DNA from 2 places in the Pseudarthrobacter sp. 10T415 genome. Region 1 is predicted to be linked to the other one. Evidence: predicted binding sites of a transcription regulator. Region 1 holds the regulator's gene; the other holds the start of a gene.

The links. The regulator HrcA, encoded in region 1, represses chaperone genes, less so after heat shock. The targets are predictions, from matches to a motif close to TTNGCACTCGNNNNNNNCGAGTGCNAA.
Region 2: a site for HrcA is predicted at 6,583-6,609, ahead of AC1DBN_RS04575 (FmdB family zinc ribbon protein). Genes of this name have one in related genera too.

The regions. Positions count from the first base shown of each region.
Region 1 covers NZ_JBFTHJ010000001.1:241,981-251,491, forward strand. The annotation lists gene lepA (translation elongation factor 4) at 1-1,109, shown strand, start outside; gene hemW (radical SAM family heme chaperone HemW) at 1,135-2,364, shown strand; gene AC1DBN_RS01150 (DUF4870 domain-containing protein) at 2,425-2,844, opposite strand; gene AC1DBN_RS01155 (DUF3097 domain-containing protein) at 2,966-3,817, opposite strand; gene hrcA (heat-inducible transcriptional repressor HrcA) at 4,015-5,028, shown strand; gene dnaJ (molecular chaperone DnaJ) at 5,110-6,237, shown strand; gene AC1DBN_RS01170 (16S rRNA (uracil(1498)-N(3))-methyltransferase) at 6,240-7,013, shown strand; gene AC1DBN_RS01175 (GerMN domain-containing protein) at 7,006-7,959, opposite strand; gene AC1DBN_RS01180 (PhoH family protein) at 8,336-9,424, shown strand; gene ybeY (rRNA maturation RNase YbeY) at 9,421-9,511, shown strand, end outside.
Region 2 covers NZ_JBFTHJ010000002.1:379,675-389,185, reverse strand. The annotation lists gene guaA (glutamine-hydrolyzing GMP synthase) at 1-936, shown strand, start outside; gene AC1DBN_RS04585 (AAA family ATPase) at 1,103-5,356, shown strand; gene cpaB (Flp pilus assembly protein CpaB) at 5,412-6,140, opposite strand; gene AC1DBN_RS04575 (FmdB family zinc ribbon protein) at 6,259-6,519, opposite strand; gene AC1DBN_RS04570 (5-formyltetrahydrofolate cyclo-ligase) at 6,642-7,262, opposite strand; gene galU (UTP--glucose-1-phosphate uridylyltransferase GalU) at 7,366-8,271, shown strand; gene AC1DBN_RS04560 (GNAT family N-acetyltransferase) at 8,276-8,896, shown strand; gene AC1DBN_RS04555 (hypothetical protein) at 9,002-9,511, shown strand, end outside.

The DNA of each region.
Region 1 (9,511 bases):
AAATCGGCGTCAGCTCCCCGGAACCCACACCCTCCAAGGGCCTGGGCGTCGGCGAAGTGGGCTACCTGATCACCGGTGTGAAGGACGTCCGCCAGTCCAAGGTGGGCGACACCGTCACCAACCTGGCCAAGCCGGCCGCCCAATCGCTGCCTGGCTACGCCGACGCAAAGCCGATGGTGTTCTCCGGCCTCTATCCGCTGGACGGTGCCGACTACCCGGTACTGCGTGACGCCCTTGAGAAGCTCATGCTCAACGACGCTGCGCTGGTCTACGAACCCGAAACCTCTGCAGCGCTGGGCTTCGGTTTCCGCGTGGGCTTCCTGGGCCTCCTCCACCTCGAGATCACCCGCGAACGCCTGGAGCGCGAATACAACCTCGACCTCATTTCCACCGCTCCGAACGTGGAGTACGAGGTGACCCTGGAGGACAAGAAGGTGGTCCGCGTGACCAACCCCAGCGAGTACCCCACCGGCAAGATCGCCGAAGTCCGCGAACCCATGGTCTCCGCCACCATCCTGGCTCCCAACGAGTTCGTGGGCGCCATCATGGAACTCTGCCAGTCACGCCGCGGCGTCATGGGTGGGATGGACTACCTTTCCGAGGACCGGGTGGAAATCCGTTACCGCCTGCCGCTGGCGGAAATCGTGTTCGATTTCTTCGACATCCTCAAGTCCAAAACCCGTGGCTACGGCTCCCTGGACTGGAAGGCCGACGGTGAGCAGGTTGCCGACCTCGTGAAGGTGGACATCATGCTCCAGGGTGAACAGGTGGATGCCTTCAGTGCCATCACGCACCGGGAAAAGGCGTATGCCTACGGCGTGATGATGACCGGAAAGCTCCGCGAACTGATCCCGCGGCAGCAGTTCGAGGTGCCCATCCAGGCGGCCATCGGTTCGAGGATCATCGCGCGCGAAAGCATCCGGGCCATCCGCAAGGACGTCCTGGCGAAGTGCTACGGCGGTGACATCTCACGTAAGCGCAAGCTGCTGGAGAAGCAAAAAGAAGGCAAGAAGCGCATGAAGATGGTGGGCACCGTGGAGGTGCCGCAGGAAGCGTTCATCGCCGCCCTCACCACCGACGAATCGAAGGACAAGGCCAAGAAGAAGTGACCACCGCGCAGCGGGGTACCCGCTGATGCCCAGCGTACTTCCCCTCGGTGACCCGGCGCCGTCGGACGGCATCCTGCCTCCGCAGGCGGCCGTCGGCGCGGGGGACCGCGCGTTCGGGCTGTATGTCCACATCCCTTTCTGCGCCGTGCGCTGCGGGTACTGCGACTTCAACACCTACACGGCTACCGAACTCGGCGGCGGTGCCTCCCAGGATGCCTATGCCGGTACGGCAGCATCCGAGGTGGCGTTTGCGGCCACGGTGCTCAAGGCGTCCGGTGTACCGGACCGAAAGCTCAGCACTGTGTTCTTCGGCGGCGGCACACCCACGCTGTTGCCCGCCGAAGACCTCGCATTGATTCTTCGGACGGCCATCGACCAATGGGGGATCGAGGACGGCGCCGAGGTGACAACTGAGGCAAATCCGGATTCGGTGACACCGGAGTCCCTGGCTGTGCTCAGGGATGCCGGCTTTACGCGGGTCTCGTTCGGGATGCAGTCCGCAGTTCCGCACGTCCTGAAGGTCCTGGACCGCACCCACACCCCGAGCAGGGTTCCCCAGGTGGTGCAGTGGGCCCGTGACGCCGGCCTGGCAGTGAGCCTCGACCTGATCTACGGGACGCCGGGGGAGTCGCTGGCCGACTGGCAGTACTCCCTGGAAACCGCGTTGTCGTACGAGCCGGACCACATCAGCGCCTACGCGCTGATCGTTGAGGACGGCACCAAGTTGGCGGCGCAGATCCGGCGCGGCGAGGTCCCGGGCATCGACGACGACGATCACGCCGACAAGTACGAGCTCGCCGACCGCCTGATCACCTCTGCAGGCCTGGAGTGGTACGAGGTCAGCAACTGGGCGCGCACGCCAGAACAGGCCTGCCGGCACAACCTCGCCTACTGGCGCGGCGATGACTGGTGGGGGATCGGGCCGGGCGCGCACTCACATGTGGGCGGTGTGCGCTGGTGGAACGTCAAACACCCAACCGCGTACGCCGGGCGGCTGGCGCAGGGAAACTCACCGGCCGCCGGACGCGAAACCCTGGACGCGGAGACCCGGAACGTGGAGCGGGTCATGCTTGAGGCCCGCCTCCAGTCCGGGCTGGAAGTGGCAAGCCTGGACACGGTGGGGCGGCACCAGATCGCCGGGCTGATTGCCGAGGGGCTGGTTGAGCCGGGCGCAGCATTCCGGGGGATGCTGGTCCTGACGTTGAAGGGCCGGCTCCTGGCCGACGCGGTGGTCCGCCGGATCCTGCCCGACTAACGCGGGTTTACCGGCCACGCCTGCGAGGTCAGGCTTGCTGCGGCTGGGAGCCGACGGGGACTACTTGATCCAGCGCAGGTTGAACTGGTAGCGGTGCGGTTGGCCGCGGTTGACGTGGATGCCTGCCGCCACCGAAAAGCACGTCAGTGCAATCCAGATCAATGTGGCGATCACGGCAAAAATGTTTCCGACCACGGGAATGAACACCAGGATGTTCGCCACTACCGCTGCGATGGTGGGAGGCAGGCTGAAGTTCAGGGCTTCCTTCGACTCCTGGGCCGTGAAGGGCCCGCGGTCGCGGAAGATGAGGAAGATCAGCAGGGCGGGGACGCATCCCAGGATCCCGCCGAAGTGTGCCAGGGTGGCCCACTGCCGGTCCTCGCTGGCCGTGAGCGGCAGCGCATTCGCGGGGACGCCGTGGTATTCGGAACGGCCGGTGCTGCTTTGGCCGTCCCTGTGCTCGCGTGCGTTTTCTGCCACAGTCTGTTCCTTCGAAAAGTGCAATTGATGCTGGGGATGCAGTTGATGCTTCGGGGCCCGCTGCGGATCGCGGGGGCCACCGCAGTATCAAGAATACTGGTGTTTGCCGGTCCGGCGTCCGTCAGGGTGCTGTGAGGAAGTCGATGACTTCCTCGACCCGGCCCAGCAGCGACGCCTCCAGGTCTGCGTAAGTGTGGACCGCACCGAGCAGTTTCTGCCATCCGAGCCCGATGTCCTCCTTAGTGGAGTGCGGCCAGCCGAACGCCTTGAGGATCCCGGTTTTCCAGTCCTGGCCCCGCGGTACTGACGGCCATTGCGGAATGCCCAGCACGGAGGGCCGGATGGCCTGCCACACATCCACGTAGGGGTGGCCGACAATCAGGACGTTGCCTGCAGCGCCAGGGCCGGCCATGACAGCCTCAGCAATACGGGATTCCTTGGAGTCCGGGACCAGGTGGTCCACCAGCACACCCAGCCGGCGCCCCGGCCCTGGCCCGAATTCCTTCACGGCGCCGGCGAGGTCGTCGATGCCATGCAGGGGTTCGACGACGATGCCCTCCACCCGGAGATCGTCTCCCCATACCTTCTCGACGAGTTCGGCGTCGTGCTTTCCTTCCACCCAGATGCGGCTCGCCTTGGCCACCTGTGCACGCTGGCCTGCGACGCGTACGGAGCCTGAGGCTGTGCGCCCGGCTGACGGACCGCCCGCTGCGGGCCGGGGTGCCGGTGGCATCAGCCTGATGGCACGGCCCTCGAGGAGGAACCCGAATCCCAGCCGGAAGGTCCGCGACTTTCCGCGCCGGTCCTCAAGGGCCACCACATGCATGCCGCCGGACTTTTCCACCCGGGTGACGGCCCCCACCCAGCCGGACTGTACGTCTTCGAGCACCATGCCCCGTTCCACGGGCACTTCAGGCAGTTGCGTACGCGCGGGAGCGGACATGTCCCGCGGGCCCCAGTTCCGGTAATCCATGGTCACTCCGCCTCGCCGTAGGTGCTGTCCCGGAATTTCGCCCGGAGCGGTACCAATGCTAACAACGGGCCAAGGCATAATAGACTGTTAGCACTTAGGCATGTCGAGTGCTAACAGTTCGAGTGCATGTTCGAGTGCGTGCAGACTGGCAGGAAGGAACGGGTGGCTTATCCACCCCGACTGGATGGAGGTGGAGTGTGAGTGAGCCGCGCAAGCTTGAAGTACTGCGGGCCATCGTGGAGGACTACGTCCACTCCCGCGAACCGGTAGGCTCCAAGGCCCTGGTGGAACGGCATCACCTGGGGGTTTCCAGCGCCACCATCCGGAACGACATGGCGGCGCTTGAGGACGAGGGCCTCATCACGGCGCCGCATACCAGTGCCGGCCGGATTCCCACGGACAAGGGTTACCGGCTGTTCGTGGACCAGATTTCGGCCGTGAAGCCGCTCTCGCAAGCCGAACGGCGCGCCATCCAGTCCCTCCTGGAGGGATCCGACGACCTCGACGACGTCCTCGACCGCACCGTGCGGCTGTTGTCCCAGCTGACCAACCAGGTGGCGGTGGTCCAGTACCCCCACCTCAGCCGGGCACTGATCCGGCACATCGAGTTCGTCCTGCTGGCCCCGCGCAAGGTCCTTGTGGTCCTGATCGCGAACAGCGGCAACGTGGAGCAGCGCGTCATCGACGTCGGGCAGGACCTCGCGGACGAAGCGTTGTCCGCGCTGCGTACCCGGTTTCTGGGAACCCTGGCCGGAACACCGCTGGCCCGGCTGCCGCAGGCCCTTCCCGCCGTCGTCTCCTCTGTCAGTCCGGGGGAGCGGCAGGCGGCGCAGTCGCTGGCGCACGCCCTGGAGATCCTTGCGCACAGCAGCCGCGAGGACCGCATGGTCATGGCCGGCACGGCCAACCTGGCCCGGTCCAATGTCGACTTTCCGCTGAGCATCGGCCCCGTGCTGGAAGCTTTGGAAGAGCAGGTGGTGATGCTGCGGCTGCTGAGCGACATGGCGCAGGACCACCGTGGCGTGGCCGTCAGCATCGGCCGCGAAAACCCTTACGACGGCCTGGCCGAGGCGTCCGTCGTGGCCACCGGCTACGGCCCGGACAGCGTGGCCAAGATCGGCATCCTGGGTCCCACCCGGATGGACTATCCCAACACCATGGCGGCCGTCAGGGCAGTTGCCCGTTACCTTTCCCGCATCCTGGGTCCCTGACCGGCCCGCCCCGGCACCACAGCCGCCGGGCCCGCACGGCAGTCCCACCGCAGGCAGTACAACAAGGAAGAGATACGAACTTTGAGCAGCCACTATGACGTCCTTGGAGTTTCACCGGAAGCCACCGGAGAAGAAATCAAAAAGGCCTACCGCAAGCTGGCCCGGACACTCCACCCCGACGTCAACCCGGGCGAAGATGCGCAGGACCGCTTCAAGGCGGTGACCCACGCCTACGAAGTCCTCTCCGACCCGCAGAAACGCCGGGTCTACGACACCACCGGCAACGAGAACGGCACTGACAATGGATTCGGCGGAGGAAGCTACGCCGGCCAGGGCTTTGCCTTCCAGGACATCTTCGACACGTTCTTCGGCGCCGGCGGATCGTCCGGACCCGCCTCACGGGTCCGCCGCGGCCAGGATGCACTCATCAGCGTCCGCATCGAACTGCGCGACGCCGTCTTTGGCGTCAACAAAAAGCTTGAGGTGGACACTGCAGTCACTTGCCCCACCTGTGAGGGATCATGTTGCCGCCCGGGGACGCACCCCGAACGCTGCGACATCTGCGGCGGCAGCGGCCAGGTCCAGCGCGCTGTCCGTTCCATCCTCGGCCAGGTCATGACCGCTGCACCGTGCGGCACCTGCGAGGGCTTCGGCACTGTCATCAAAGATCCCTGCAATGAATGCAGCGGCCAGGGCCGCATCCGGAGCCGCCGCTCCCTGACCATCAAGGTTCCCGCCGGCGTCGCAACCGGAACACGCATCCAGCTGACCGGGCAGGGCGAAGCCGGCCCCGCGGGCGGCCCCTCCGGCGACCTCTACGTGGAGGTCCGCGTCAACAACGACGCCACGTATGTGCGTGACGGCGACGACCTGCACGCAACCCTGAACATCCCCATGACCGCCGCGGCGCTGGGCACCGACGTCAGCCTGGAGACCTTCGACGGAACCCAGGACATCGACGTGAAGCCGGGCACCCAGTCCGGTGAAATCATCACCCTCCGCGGCCTGGGTGTCACCCACCTGCGCGGATACGGCCGCGGTGACCTGAAGGTGCACCTGCAGGTGGAAACGCCGGCCAAGCTCGACGCAGCCCAGGAGGAGCTCCTCCGGCAGCTTGCCAAGCTCCGCGGAGAACAGATCACCGAAGGCAAGCTCGCCGCCAGTGGCGGGATGTTCGCGAAGCTGCGGGACCGGCTGGGGAACCTGTAGCGGTGAGCAACCCTGTCTTTTTTACCTCCGCCGGATCCCTCGACGGGCTGGAGGAGGGCATGGAGTTTGTCCTGGAAGGGCCGGAGGCGCGCCACGCGGTTTCCGTAAAGCGCCTCGCAGCGGGTGAGGCCGTGGACATCGTCGACGGCGCCGGTACCCGTATGAGCGGGACGGTGTCCGAGGCCGCCGGCACCCGCCTCACCGTGCGGTGCGGTTCCCTGGTGGAGGAGGCCCGCCCCAGTGTCCGGCTGGTGCTGGTGCAGGCCCTCGCCAAGGGTGACCGTGATGAGCTTGCCATCGAGACCGCCACGGAACTGGGCATCGACGCCGTGATCCCCTGGCAGTCCGAACGTTCCATCGTCCGGTGGAAGGGTGACCGGGCGGCCAAGGCGCACGCCAAATGGCAGTCCGTGGTGGGCGCTGCGGCCAAGCAGGCGCGGCGGGCCTGGATCCCTGAGGTGCGTCCCGCCGTCGACACCGCTGCCCTTGCTGCAGCAGTGGAAGCCGCGGACCTGGCGGTCATCCTCCACGAAGACGCAGTGCGGCCGCTCCGTTCTGTCCTGGAAGGCTGGGACGATGCCAGCGGCGCAGGAACCCGTGAAGTGCTCCTTATCGTGGGCCCGGAGGGTGGAATCAGCCCCCGGGAGGTGACGCGCCTCTGCGACCGCGGAGCCGTCACGGCGCTCCTGGGCCACCACGTGCTGCGCTCGTCCACGGCCGGTCCTGCCGCCGTAGTGCTCTCCAGCGACATCCTGGGGCGCTGGGACGCTACCTGACCTTGAAGGACCGGTTGTCTTCGAACTGGTCCGGGCCGCCGTCAGACCCGGCCTGGGCCACCCTCAGCTCGTAGTCTCCGGCGGGCAGGGTCAAGGCCAGCGTGAATACCCCTGCCTGCCCCTGTTCCGATGACGCCGTGGTTTCGCCGGTGAGGAAGGGTGCCTTGGCGCCGTTGTCCCCGGTCCGCAGGATCTGCCAGCGAAGCTTGCCGCCCGCCGACGTGCTGCGTCCGGTGATTTTGACGCTGCCGTCCGCGACTTCGGAGCCTTGCTGGGGATCGATGATCCAGACAGGAGCAGCCAGGCCCGCCGTCCTGGTCATCAGGGCGCCAAGCTGGACCTGCCCGAAAGCCATGTAGTCGGTGTGGCCGTCCACCAGGATCCGAACCCGGATCTGCTGGCCGGAGTCGATCAACCCGGAACTGGCTGCGGCAGCAGTGGCCGTGTAGACGAGCTGCTGGACTGCCCGGGCTGCCATGTCCGCATCAAGGTTGCTGTTGAAAGCGTCCTCGGAGACATCGACGGTGATGACGTCCTTGCCGGAAATCGAGGTGGCCAGCTTGCCGGGATTCTGCCACGGGGTGAAGTAGTCAGGGTCAAGGGGTTTATCGGACATCATGGCACGCAGTGCGCGCGTTACCGGGTTCTCCTGTTCGGGTACATCCCGGAACTCCCGGTACAGGAAGACGTTGCTGCTGCTGCGGCCGATCCAGTAGACAGGCGCCTTGTTGGAGGACTGCGTGGTTTCCAGTGGGGCGCTGGTGGAGGGCGGCTCCGGGCTTCCCGTGGTGGCAGGCCCGGTCAGAAGGGTGCCCGTGGGGGAGGGGCCAGGTTCCGCAACGCAACCGGCAAGGATCGGCACGACCGTCAGGACGCCGGCCAGCATGATCGCGCGGGCGCGGCCCACGTGTCGACCTGCCCGGCGGGGCGCAACGGTATCCGGCACTTGTGCCTTTCCTTTCCTGTCGTGAGGGCCGTTCCCCGGTCGGCCCGATGTCACAGCCGTGGCTGGATTTCCAGCATTGCACAGCCCGGCGAAGCGATTTGCCCGGTTCCGGCCGTGGGGCACAACTGCAACGGGAACGATATGAGGACGATATGAAGTTGATACCTAATGACCGATCCTGCCGTGGCGCCTTTGGTGACTGCGCCCTGCTGCCTGTGGATGCCGAGGGCCCGTGGTTGTCCGGCTTTACCGGCAGGCGGGGTGCGCTGGCGTAAGATAAAAGGATCACGGAACGCAGAAACCAGGCACTGGTTTCCCGGGCCGGGACGACAGCAGAAACTACCTCGAGGGGACCACAGGCCTGCGGGCCAGCACCATGACTGAATCAGCCAACGGAAAGCGCCGGCTCAACACGGGAGAGGGCACTGCCGGGGAATTTCCCCACACCCTTCCCGGCGTCCGGACCGAGGTAGTCCTTTTCGACAATTCCGATCAGATGGTCCAGTCACTCGGCAGCCACGATGAGGCGCTGCGGTACATCGAGGAGCAGTTCCCGGACGTGAACTTCCACGTCCGCGGCAACGAACTTTCCCTCAGCGGCCCGGCCGGCGACGTTCCCCGGATCATGCGGCTCCTCCAGGAAGTCCGTGGCCTGGTGGCACGCGGCACCGTTATCACCCCCGCGGTCCTGCAGCAGCTGGTGGCACTGCTCCGGAGCCAGTCGCTCCAGAACCCCGTGGATGTGCTGACGCACGACATCCTTTCCAGCCGGGGCAGGACCATCCGGCCCAAGACGCTGAACCAGAAGAACTATGTCGACGCCATCGATGACAACACCGTCATTTTTGGCATCGGCCCCGCCGGAACCGGCAAGACGTACCTGGCCATGGCCAAGGCTGTGCAGGCGCTTCAGCAGAAGGAAGTCAGCCGCATCATCCTTACCCGACCGGCCGTCGAAGCAGGCGAACGCCTCGGGTTCCTGCCCGGAACCCTGAGCGACAAGATCGACCCCTACCTGAGGCCGCTCTACGATGCCCTCCACGACATGATGGACCCTGAATCGATTCCACGGCTCATGGCAGCCGGAACCATTGAGGTGGCTCCGCTGGCCTATATGCGTGGCCGGACGCTCAATGACGCGTTCATCATCCTGGATGAGGCCCAGAACACCACCCCGGAACAGATGAAGATGTTCCTCACCCGCCTGGGCTTCGGGTCCAAGATGGTGGTCACCGGTGACGTCACCCAGGTGGACCTGCCCTTCGGCACGCGGTCCGGGCTGCGGATCGTGGAGGAGATCCTGCACGGCATCGAAGGCGTGAACTTCTCCGTCCTTGATGCCGCGGACGTGGTGCGGCACCGCCTCGTGGGAGACATTGTCAATGCCTACAGCATCTGGGACGACAGGCAAAGGAACCGTGCCCGACAAACGGCCGGCCGGGAGAAGCGGGGGGAACACGCATGAGCATCGAGGTGAACAACGAATCCGGCGTCCAGGTGGACGAGGCGGGGCTGGTAGCCCTGTCCCGGTACATTTTTGAACAGCTTTACA
Region 2 (9,511 bases), on a different contig from region 1:
CGCAACCAGATCGGCGATGCCCGGGTCATCTGCGGCCTCTCCGGCGGCGTCGATTCCGCAGTCGCAGCTGCCCTGGTCCAGCGCGCCGTGGGCGACCAGCTCACCTGTGTGTTCGTTGACCACGGCCTGCTCCGCGAAGGCGAAGCTGAGCAGGTGGAACGCGACTTCGTTGCTGCCACCGGCGTCAAGCTCTACATCGCGAACGAGCAGGAACGCTTCCTCACCGCACTGGCCGGCGTGAGCGATCCCGAAACCAAGCGCAAGATCATCGGCCGCGAGTTCATCCGCGCCTTCGAAGAAGCCGAACTGGCCATCATCGCCGAGGCCGCCGCGCACGGTGAGAAGATCAAGTTCCTGGTCCAGGGCACCCTGTACCCTGACGTCGTCGAATCCGGCGGCGGCGAAGGTGCAGCAAACATCAAGAGCCACCACAACGTGGGCGGCCTCCCCGAGGACCTGCAGTTCGAGCTCGTGGAGCCGCTGCGGGCCCTGTTCAAGGACGAGGTCCGCGCCGTGGGCGCCCAGCTGGGACTGCCCCAGGAGATCGTGGGACGCCAGCCGTTCCCGGGCCCCGGCCTGGGCATCCGGATCGTCGGCGACGTCACCAAGGAACGCCTGGACCTGCTGCGCAAGGCCGACGCCATCGCCCGCGCCGAGCTGACCGCCGCAGGCCTGGACAACGAGGTGTGGCAGATGCCCGTCGTGCTGCTGGCAGATGTCCGCAGCGTCGGCGTCATGGGCGACGGCCGCACCTACGGCCACCCCATCGTCCTGCGCCCGGTCTCGTCCGAAGACGCCATGACGGCTGACTGGTCACGCCTGCCCTATGACCTCCTGGCCCGGATCTCCAACCGGATCACCAATGAGGTGGACGGCGTCAACCGTGTCGTGCTGGACGTCACCAGCAAGCCACCGGGAACCATCGAGTGGGAATAGCATCCTGAAGTGGCCGGCCTCCGTTGACGGAGGCCGGCCACTTTTGTCTTGGCGCCTGGGCCACGGTGGTGAATCTCCCGGGATCCGCCTGTGAAATCTCCCCTATTTCGCGGCTCCAGTGTTGCGGTCTCTCAGTCCGGCCGCGGAAGCGGCTACTCTCGAACCTATGCCGGTATGGTCCAGGGCGTCACGTGCAAACGCAGAAAAGAAGGCAGAAGTGTCAGTTGGTCAAGGCCACCCGGAAGGCTCGGAAGAGCTTCGTAAATGGCTGTCCGGGCTCAAACCCGTCACCGGGGCAGACACAATGCTGCGCTTCACCAAGACGCCCGAAGGTTCCATAGACCTCACCTCGGCCCACCCCTCAGGCCTGGCCCAGCTCATGGCCGGGCGCCGCACACGCCTGTCCACACTGATCCGCGATCAGCAGCAGTATGTGGTGGCAGCCAGGGCATCCCGCAACATCCGGTCCAAGATCTTCGAACTGTCCAATGACCGCGGCATCGACGCCGGGTACCTCTCCGCGGGCACCGTGGTGTGGACCTCCGCCGTCGGAGGTAAACCGCAACGGGTTTCCGCGCCCGTCATGCTCACAGCGATCTCCCTTACCGTCCGGCCCGGGGAAGACGACTACGAGCTCCAGCTGACGGAGCAGGCACATATCAACCCCGCGTTGGTCCGCCACCTGAAGTCTGTCCACGGCATTGTCTTTGACGTCAACGCCGTCACCCGCCTCGCGTACAGCACAGCGCGTTTCGATCCGCAGCCCGTCCTGGACCGGCTTTCCACCCTCATCCGCCCCATCCACGGCGCCGAAGCGCAGCACAACCTGCTGGTGTCCACGTTCGCGGACCTCTCCGGGAACCTTGACGACCCGTGGATCAATGACTCCAACCCGGTTGTCTCCGCCCTGGCCACGGCCGGCGGCGGGGAAGTGGTGGATGTCGAGGCCCCGGACCCGGCCCGCTTCCCGCCGCTGGACAGCCGGCATCCCCAGGACGAACTGCTCCTCCTGGACGCGGACACTGACCAGCAGTACGTGGTGGACGCCGCCCGCGCCGGCGACTCGCTGGTGGTCAGCAGCCCGCCCGGGACAGGGCAGACTCAAACAGCCATCAACACTATCGGCGCCCTGGTGGACGCCGGCCGGACCGTCCTGGTGGTGGGGGACCGGCGCGCCAGCCTGAACGAGGTGTCCGGCCAGCTCGAAGCCCTGGGCCTCGACTCGATCCTGTTCCAGTTGTCCGGGAACGTCACCGCGCAGCAGCTGAAGTCCCAGCTGGTCCGCGCCATTGTCCGGAACGAAAAGTCCCTCAAGCCACAGCTGGGGAACCTGCACAGCACGCTGACCGAACACCGCCACGCGCTGATGGACCATGTGGCGTCCCTGCACAATGTCCGCGACCGGTGGGGCTGCTCGCCCTACCAGGCCATGCAGTCGCTGGCCGAGCTGACCTCCATCCATCCCGCACCCGCCACCACTGTGCGGCTGAAGCGAAGCGTCCTGGACAGCATCCGCGACCGCGAGGAACTCGCCGGCCGGTTGCAGCGTGCAGCAGAGCTGGGCAGTTTCAGCAAGGCGTCCACCACCAGCCCGTGGCATGGCGCCCGGCTCCTGACGCGCAAGGAAACGGAAGAAGCCCAGGACCTGGTCCGGGCCATCGCAAAGAGCCTGCCCGTGCTCCGGGAGCGGATGAACGCCGTGGCCGAGCACGCGGAAATCCGTCTTGGTGAATCGTTCGCCGAGTGGGGCGAACAGCTGGAGCTGCTGGTCGCCGTGCGTGGAAGCCTGGATAAGTTCACGCCGGATATCTTCGACCGGCCGGTCACCGACCTCATTTCCGCCACCGCACCCTCGGCGTGGCGGCGTGAACGCGGGATCGAGATGACCTCCATGCAGCGGTCGCGGCTCCGACGGGTGGCCAAGGAGTACGTCCGGCCGGGCGTCCACATCGCAGACCTGCACACGTCCCTGGTCCTGGTCCAGGAACAGCGGGTCCGCTGGGCAGGCTACGCCACCACCCAGCGGCACCCTGCCGTCCCGTCCGGGCTGGCGGAGATGAACGCCCTGTACCGCGAGCTGGACCAGGAGCTCGCGAGCCTTGGTGAATGCCTGAAGCACACAGCCGGGGGCGGGACGCTGTCCACCGTGCGCTACGAAGACCTCCTGGAGCGGCTGGAACGGCTGGTCGCCGATACTGACACGCTCAAGACGCTCCCCGAACGGACGCTCCTCGTGGAGAACATGCGCGAGCACGGCCTCGGCGAGCTCCTGGCCGACCTCGCCGAACGTGAGGTTCCCGCCGGATCGGTGGCTGCTGAACTTGAACTGGCCTGGTGGCAGTCAGCCCTCGAGGCCATGATCAGCGGCGACGACTACCTCGCAATGTCCGACGGCGATGCCCTGCGCCAGCTCGAAGCCGAGTACCGCCTCGCGGACAACGCCCACATCGCCAGCGGGGCGGCACGCCTGCGCTGGGACCTGGCCGAGCGCTGGAGGGAAGCCATCGGGGACCAGCCCCGGCAGGCAGGCCTCCTGCGCAGCCTGCTCAAGGACGGACGGGTCTCACTGCCGGCGCTGACCGCCCAGGCGCCGGACCTGATCGGCACGCTGGTTCCCGTCTGGTCGGTGAGCCCCTACCTCATGAGCGGGCTGCTGCCCGCGGAACAGCACTTCGACGCCGTGGTGATCCTCGACGCCGAAGCCACCAGCCTGCAGGCGGTCCTGCCTTCCATCGCCCGCGCCCGGCAGGTCATTGCCTTCGGCGATGCCCGGATCGCCAGTCCCCGCAGCTTCACCGTGGGGGTGGAGCGGCTCGCGCCCGGCGAGTCCGCGCACCAGCGGGTCGAGAGCGCCTTCAAGGCCCTCTCCGCCGTGTTGCCGGTGTGGCAGCTCACCAACGTCTACCGGGGTGTGGACGAGGACCTGGTACTGCAGCTGAGCAGGAACTTCTACGACGGCGGCCTCCGCCGCCTTCCAGAGGGCCAGTCGGCCACCGGGCTGGACCGGTCCTTGCTCGTGGAGTACTTGCCGGACGGCACCGGCCTGCCCAGCGCCGACCACGAGGGCGTGGAGTCTGTGGTGGCTGAGGTCAACCGCGTGGTGGAGCTGGTGTTCGAGCACGCTCGGCTGCGGCCCAGGACGTCCCTGGCGGTTGTCACAGCAAGCCTGCGGCATGCCGCGAGGATCGGCGAGTCCATCCGGCTCCAGTTGCCGAACTACCCCGGGCTGGCCAGTTTCTTCGGAGCGGGGCCGGAGTCCTTCCGGGTTGTTGACCTTGAACGGGCACAGGGCCTGGTGCGTGACCATGTCATTTTCTCGCCCGGCTACGGGCGCACACCGCATGGGCGGGCCCTTCACAACTTCGGCCCGCTGTCCGCCGAGGGCGGCAGGGAGAAGTTCGCGCTGGCCATGACCCGTGCCCGCCGTTCCATCCACGTCCTGACGTGCTTCCGCCCGGAGGACCTGGACCAGACCAGGCTGGCGTACGGTGCTCTGGACCTGTACGCGCTGCTTGACCGGGAGATTTCGGGGAACACCGACCTCGGCACTCCGGCGTCCCGGGCGGCTGCCAGCGAGCAGGCGCTCGGAGCCGACCCGCTTGTTGCCGACCTCGGCGACAGGCTTCGTGCCCGCGGCGCCCGGGTGTGGCACCAGTACGACGGCGTCATCGACGTGGTGGCGGCCGCAGACCCGCTGGGCACCATGGGCCAGGATGAGGCAGACCTTCCCTGGCCGGTGGCGATCGAGTCCGACGGCACCGAGCAGTACCGCACCATGAGTGTCCGTGAGCGCAGCCGGCTGCGCCCGCAGATGCTGGAGCGGCTGGGGTGGCGGTACATGCCGCTGTGGACCATTGAGGTGTTCACTGATCCTTCGGCCTGTGCGGACCGGATTGCAGGGTACTTGGGGCTGGAACGGGTGGTTCTTCCGGGCCGCTCTGCCGAGTCCGCCGGTTTCCTTGACGACGACGTCCATCAGGCGCTGAATGGAATCGACGCTGCGCAGCCCGCTTCGGTCCCGTACGCGGGCACGCATGGGTCAGGGTTCCGGCGTGACGCCGCGCGGGGCGAGGAACGCCACGAATCCCGGGACGATTCCGATTCAGGCGGCGCCGATGACGCCGTTGCAGGACCAGACAGTGAGGAGGCGGGCACCGTGACCCCGAATGATGCCGTGACGCCACAAGATGCCGTGAACGCCGAGGATGTTGAGAGCACCGTGGACGCGACCGATACCGGGAGCGCCGCAAGTTCTGGCGATGCCGCGGACGCGGAAGAGGCCGGCTCACCGGCTGCGCGCGGCCAAGTAGAGGACGTACTGCCCAAGACCGCCGCGGAAGATGACCCGCGGGCCTGGGGCGATCGCGACGACGACCACGACGCGTGGTTGAAGGAGCAGAAGCCCCCGCACTGGGGCTGACGGCCAATAGCGCTGCCGACGTGATGGCAGGCCCTGCCGGGCAAGGCAGGGCCGGTCACGACGGCGGTCCCACCAGGACGAAGAACAACTTGCCCTGCGTGGACGCCCCGGCCAGCCGTGCTGACTGTTCAGCGGTGGCTGCCACCACGATCAGCCCGTCGGTTTCGGCGGTGCCCAACCATTGTCCGCCCTGGCCACCTTTGGCAGCGGTCCAGAGGACGGGGACTCCCGCGGCCAGGACTTCCGAGGGTCCCTGTCGGTCGAACCCGTTCCCGGATGTCAGGACGATGTTCACCAGTTGCCCGGGCGAAACCAATTGGATGGACGAGGCATCGGCCATCCGCAACGGAACGGCAGCCGATCCCGGGGGAGTGCCGGTGAGCAGCCCGGGACCCAGGAGCTGGACATCGGTGACCAGCTGCCCTTTTCGCAGCGGCGTTGCCAACTGTTTGCCTTCCGCCTCAGTCTGCTCACTCAGCACGCCCTCGGACAGCAGGCCTGGCGGTACCCGCACCGGAACAAGGTCAGAGGCCGTGACAGCCGTTCCGGCGGGCAGGTCCCTCGCTGCGGACAGGGCTGTGGCAGTGTCGGCCGGCGCAGGGGTGAGCTGGTGGACGGTCATGGACGCCGCTGCGCAGAGCAGCAGGGCAACAGCGAGGCGCCGGTTGCGGTTGAGCAACCCGCCCATACGGGTCAGCGGGCTGCCGCGCCGGGACGAGGCAGCTCCCTTTTTGGCTTGGAAGACAGGCGGTCTGCGGTGGGCACGGACGGGATGTGCAGGCATGCCTTCACGCTAGGCGGGCAGGCATGGCAGACGACAGCGGCCCCGATCCTATGTGGACAACATGGTGCTGCCAACAGGAGCGGGGCCGCGGTCAGCCCGAGTGTGGTGGGGGCCGGTGTCAGCTGGCGGCAGCCGCCGGTGCGGGTGCCGGAGCAGGGGCTGCCGGGGCCGCGGGTGCTGCGGAGACGGTGCTGCCCTTGGAGTCGCGGGAGTCGGTGCGGTAGAAGCCCGATCCCTTGAAGACGACGCCAACGCTGTTGAACTTCTTGCGCAGCGTGCCTTCGCATTCCGGGCAGGACGTCAGCGAACTGTCCGAGAATGACTGGACGATGTCAAAAGCATGGCCGCAATCCTTGCAGGCGTAAGCATATGTTGGCACTGGTGCTCCTCCTCTTGGGCAAACGAGAGGTCCCGTGCTGCCATCCGTTCCAGTGGTGGTCCGTTAGCAGTCGCAGGGCCTGAGTGCTAATTCTATCATCCCCGTCCACCAGCGTCCCGGGTTCAGAGAGCGCCTGCCAGGACCCGCAGTCCGCCCGGAGTCAGGACGGCCGGAACGGGACGGTCGAACTCCTCGGCGGGGATCCGCCCGGCAGGCAGGAGTTCTTCGTCGTAGATAACAGCGGCAAGCGGAATATGCTTCCCGGCAGTGTCCAAATGGCCCAGGAACTTGTCGTAGTAGCCTCCGCCCTGGCCGATCCGGTTACCGGAAAGGTCAACGGCCGTGGCCGGGATGAACAGCCCGGACGCCCCACCGGCCACATCCGGCCCGTGTCGCGGCCCGTCGGGTTCCATGACGGGCGCGTACCGGCTGCGCGCAAAGGGGATGCCGGGAGACCAGAACACCCAGCTCAGTTCGCGCGCCGGTTCGCACACCGGCAGGAGGACCCGGTGTCCGCGGGCGTGGAGGGCCTGGATCAGCGGCAGGGTAGGGGGTTCGACGCCGACGCCCAGGTAGACGCAGAAGGTTGCGGCCGCGCCGTCCGCAAGGGAGCCGGCCCAGGCTGTGCCATGTTCCGCCAGGGCGTTGCCCGCCTCCTCCAGGGCCGCCGGCGAGAGTTCCGCGCGGCGGGCACGGTGGGCAGCCCGAATGCCGTCCTTGGCACCGGTCTGATGTTCAGTCATGGGTTTTCCCTCCATCGCCGCGGGCGGCGGGTTCATGTGCAGGTCGGCGCCGGGGCCGGACCGCTGATTACTTAATGCTTGCCGCTGACGCTAGATTAGTCCGGTGACTACCAGTAACCCGAGAGTTCGCAAAGCCGTCATCCCCGCTGCGGGGCTGGGTACCCGGTTCCTTCCCGCCACCAAGGCTATGCCCAAGGAAATGCTTCCGGTGGTGGACAAGCCTGCCATCCAGTACGTCGTGGAGGAAGCCGTTGGCGTCGGACTCAACGATGTCCTGATGATTACGGGACGCAACAAGCGGGCGCTCGAGGACCACTTTGACCGTGTCCCGTCGCTTGAGTCCACCCTCTCGGACAAGGGTGACACCAAGAAGCTGGAGTCCATCCAGGCCGCCAGCAACCTCGGCGACATCCACTACGTCCGCCAGGGCGACCCCAACGGGCTCGGTCACGCCGTGCTGCGGGCCCGCCAGCATGTGGGCAATGAGCCTTTTGCCGTGCTCCTCGGTGATGACCTGATTGATGCCCGGGACGAGCTCCTGGGAACCATGATCGACGTGCAGGCCAAGACCGGCGGTTCGGTGGTTGCGCTGATCGAAGTGGATCCGTCCCAGATCAGCGCCTACGGCTGCGCGGACATCGAAGAGATCGACGGCGAAGGCTACGTCCGGATCAACAGGCTCGTTGAGAAGCCTGCAGCGGACGAGGCACCGTCCAACCTGGCAGTCATCGGCCGCTATGTGCTGCACCCCGCCGTCTTCGACGTGCTGGAGGAAACCGGCCCCGGCCGCGGTGGCGAGATCCAGCTGACCGACGCCCTGCAGGAACTTGCCACCGGCGAGGGCGAAGGCTACGGCGTCTACGGCGTGATCTTCCGCGGCCGCCGCTACGACACCGGCGACAAACTGAGCTACCTGAAGGCCTGCGTGCAGCTGGCCGTCGACAGTGATGACCTGGGCCCAGGCCTGCGGGAGTGGTTGCCGGGCTTCGCCGCCCAACTTTCCAAGTAGCATCGTGCGCTTCGGTCCCATCTGGCCGGCCACGCTTGAGTGCGGTGACCTGGTCCTGCGGCCCATCCGCTACCGCGACCGGAAAGAATGGACTGAAGTGCGGTCACGGAACAGCCAGTGGCTTGCGCCGTGGGAAGCGTCCAATCCGGATCCGCGCGGAGGGTTGCCGGACTACCGGCAAATGGTACGTTCGCTGAATTCCCAGGCGGCCCAGTCCACGGCGTTGCCGTTCCTCATTACGGAGCGGGTGGCCGGCAGCCGGACCCCGCACATCGTGGGCCAGCTGACGGTGTCATCCATCCTCTGGGGCTCGGCAATGATGGCCACGCTGGGTTATTGGGTGGACCAGGCCCGGGCGGGCCGGGGGATTGCTCCCACGGCGGTGGCCCTGGTGACAGACCACTGCTTCCAGACCCTTGGGCTGCATCGGATGGAAATCAACATCCGGCCAGAAAACGGACCCAGCCTGCGGGTGGTGGAGAAGCTGGGCTTCCGCGACGAAGGGTACCGGCCCCGCTATCTTCACATCAACGGTGAGTGGGCTGACCACCGGTCCTTTGCGCTGACCTCCGAAGAAGTCCCGGACGGCCTGTTGCCGCGTTGGATGTCGTCCCGGCCGTCTTAATTCCACTCATTTGGCAACCGCCCTGCGACACACCGCAGCCAATGCCACTGTGGCAGTGGTGATACTCATACGGTTTTGAGTGTGGACTTCCCCCTTAGCAGCTCTGTGATCCTTGTGGTTGCTGTCGTGCTCTGGATCGTGTGGGTTGCCCCTTACGTCCTCCGGAACCGCAGGCACCAGTTCCAGCCCGCCGGCGATTTCACGGCGGACACACCCGCAGAGGAGAAACCGGAACGGCCGCAAGGCATGGTTCTGAACGTCGCCGCCAAGCAGGAGAAAACGATGGATACGAGGAAGAGCGCCGCACCCGCTGCCAAGCCCGCGGCCGCTGCCGGGGCCACCGGCGCAGCCAATGGGCGGCTGCGCATCCACTACGGGCGCACATCCATTGCACTCGTCGGGTTGCTCTCGCTCATCACGGCGTTCGTCTCCGGCGTCCTGCTCCCCTTCGGCCTCGGTTCCGCGGTCCTGCCGCTGTCCTGCGTGGCGCTCACGGCGGCGTGCGTCGTTCTTCTCCGCACCCTCGCTGTCCGGAGCCGCAAGGAAAAGGTCAACGCAGCGTTCCGCTCAGCCATGAGCGCCCCGTCCAGGACAGCTGTCCCCGTTGACCGGATT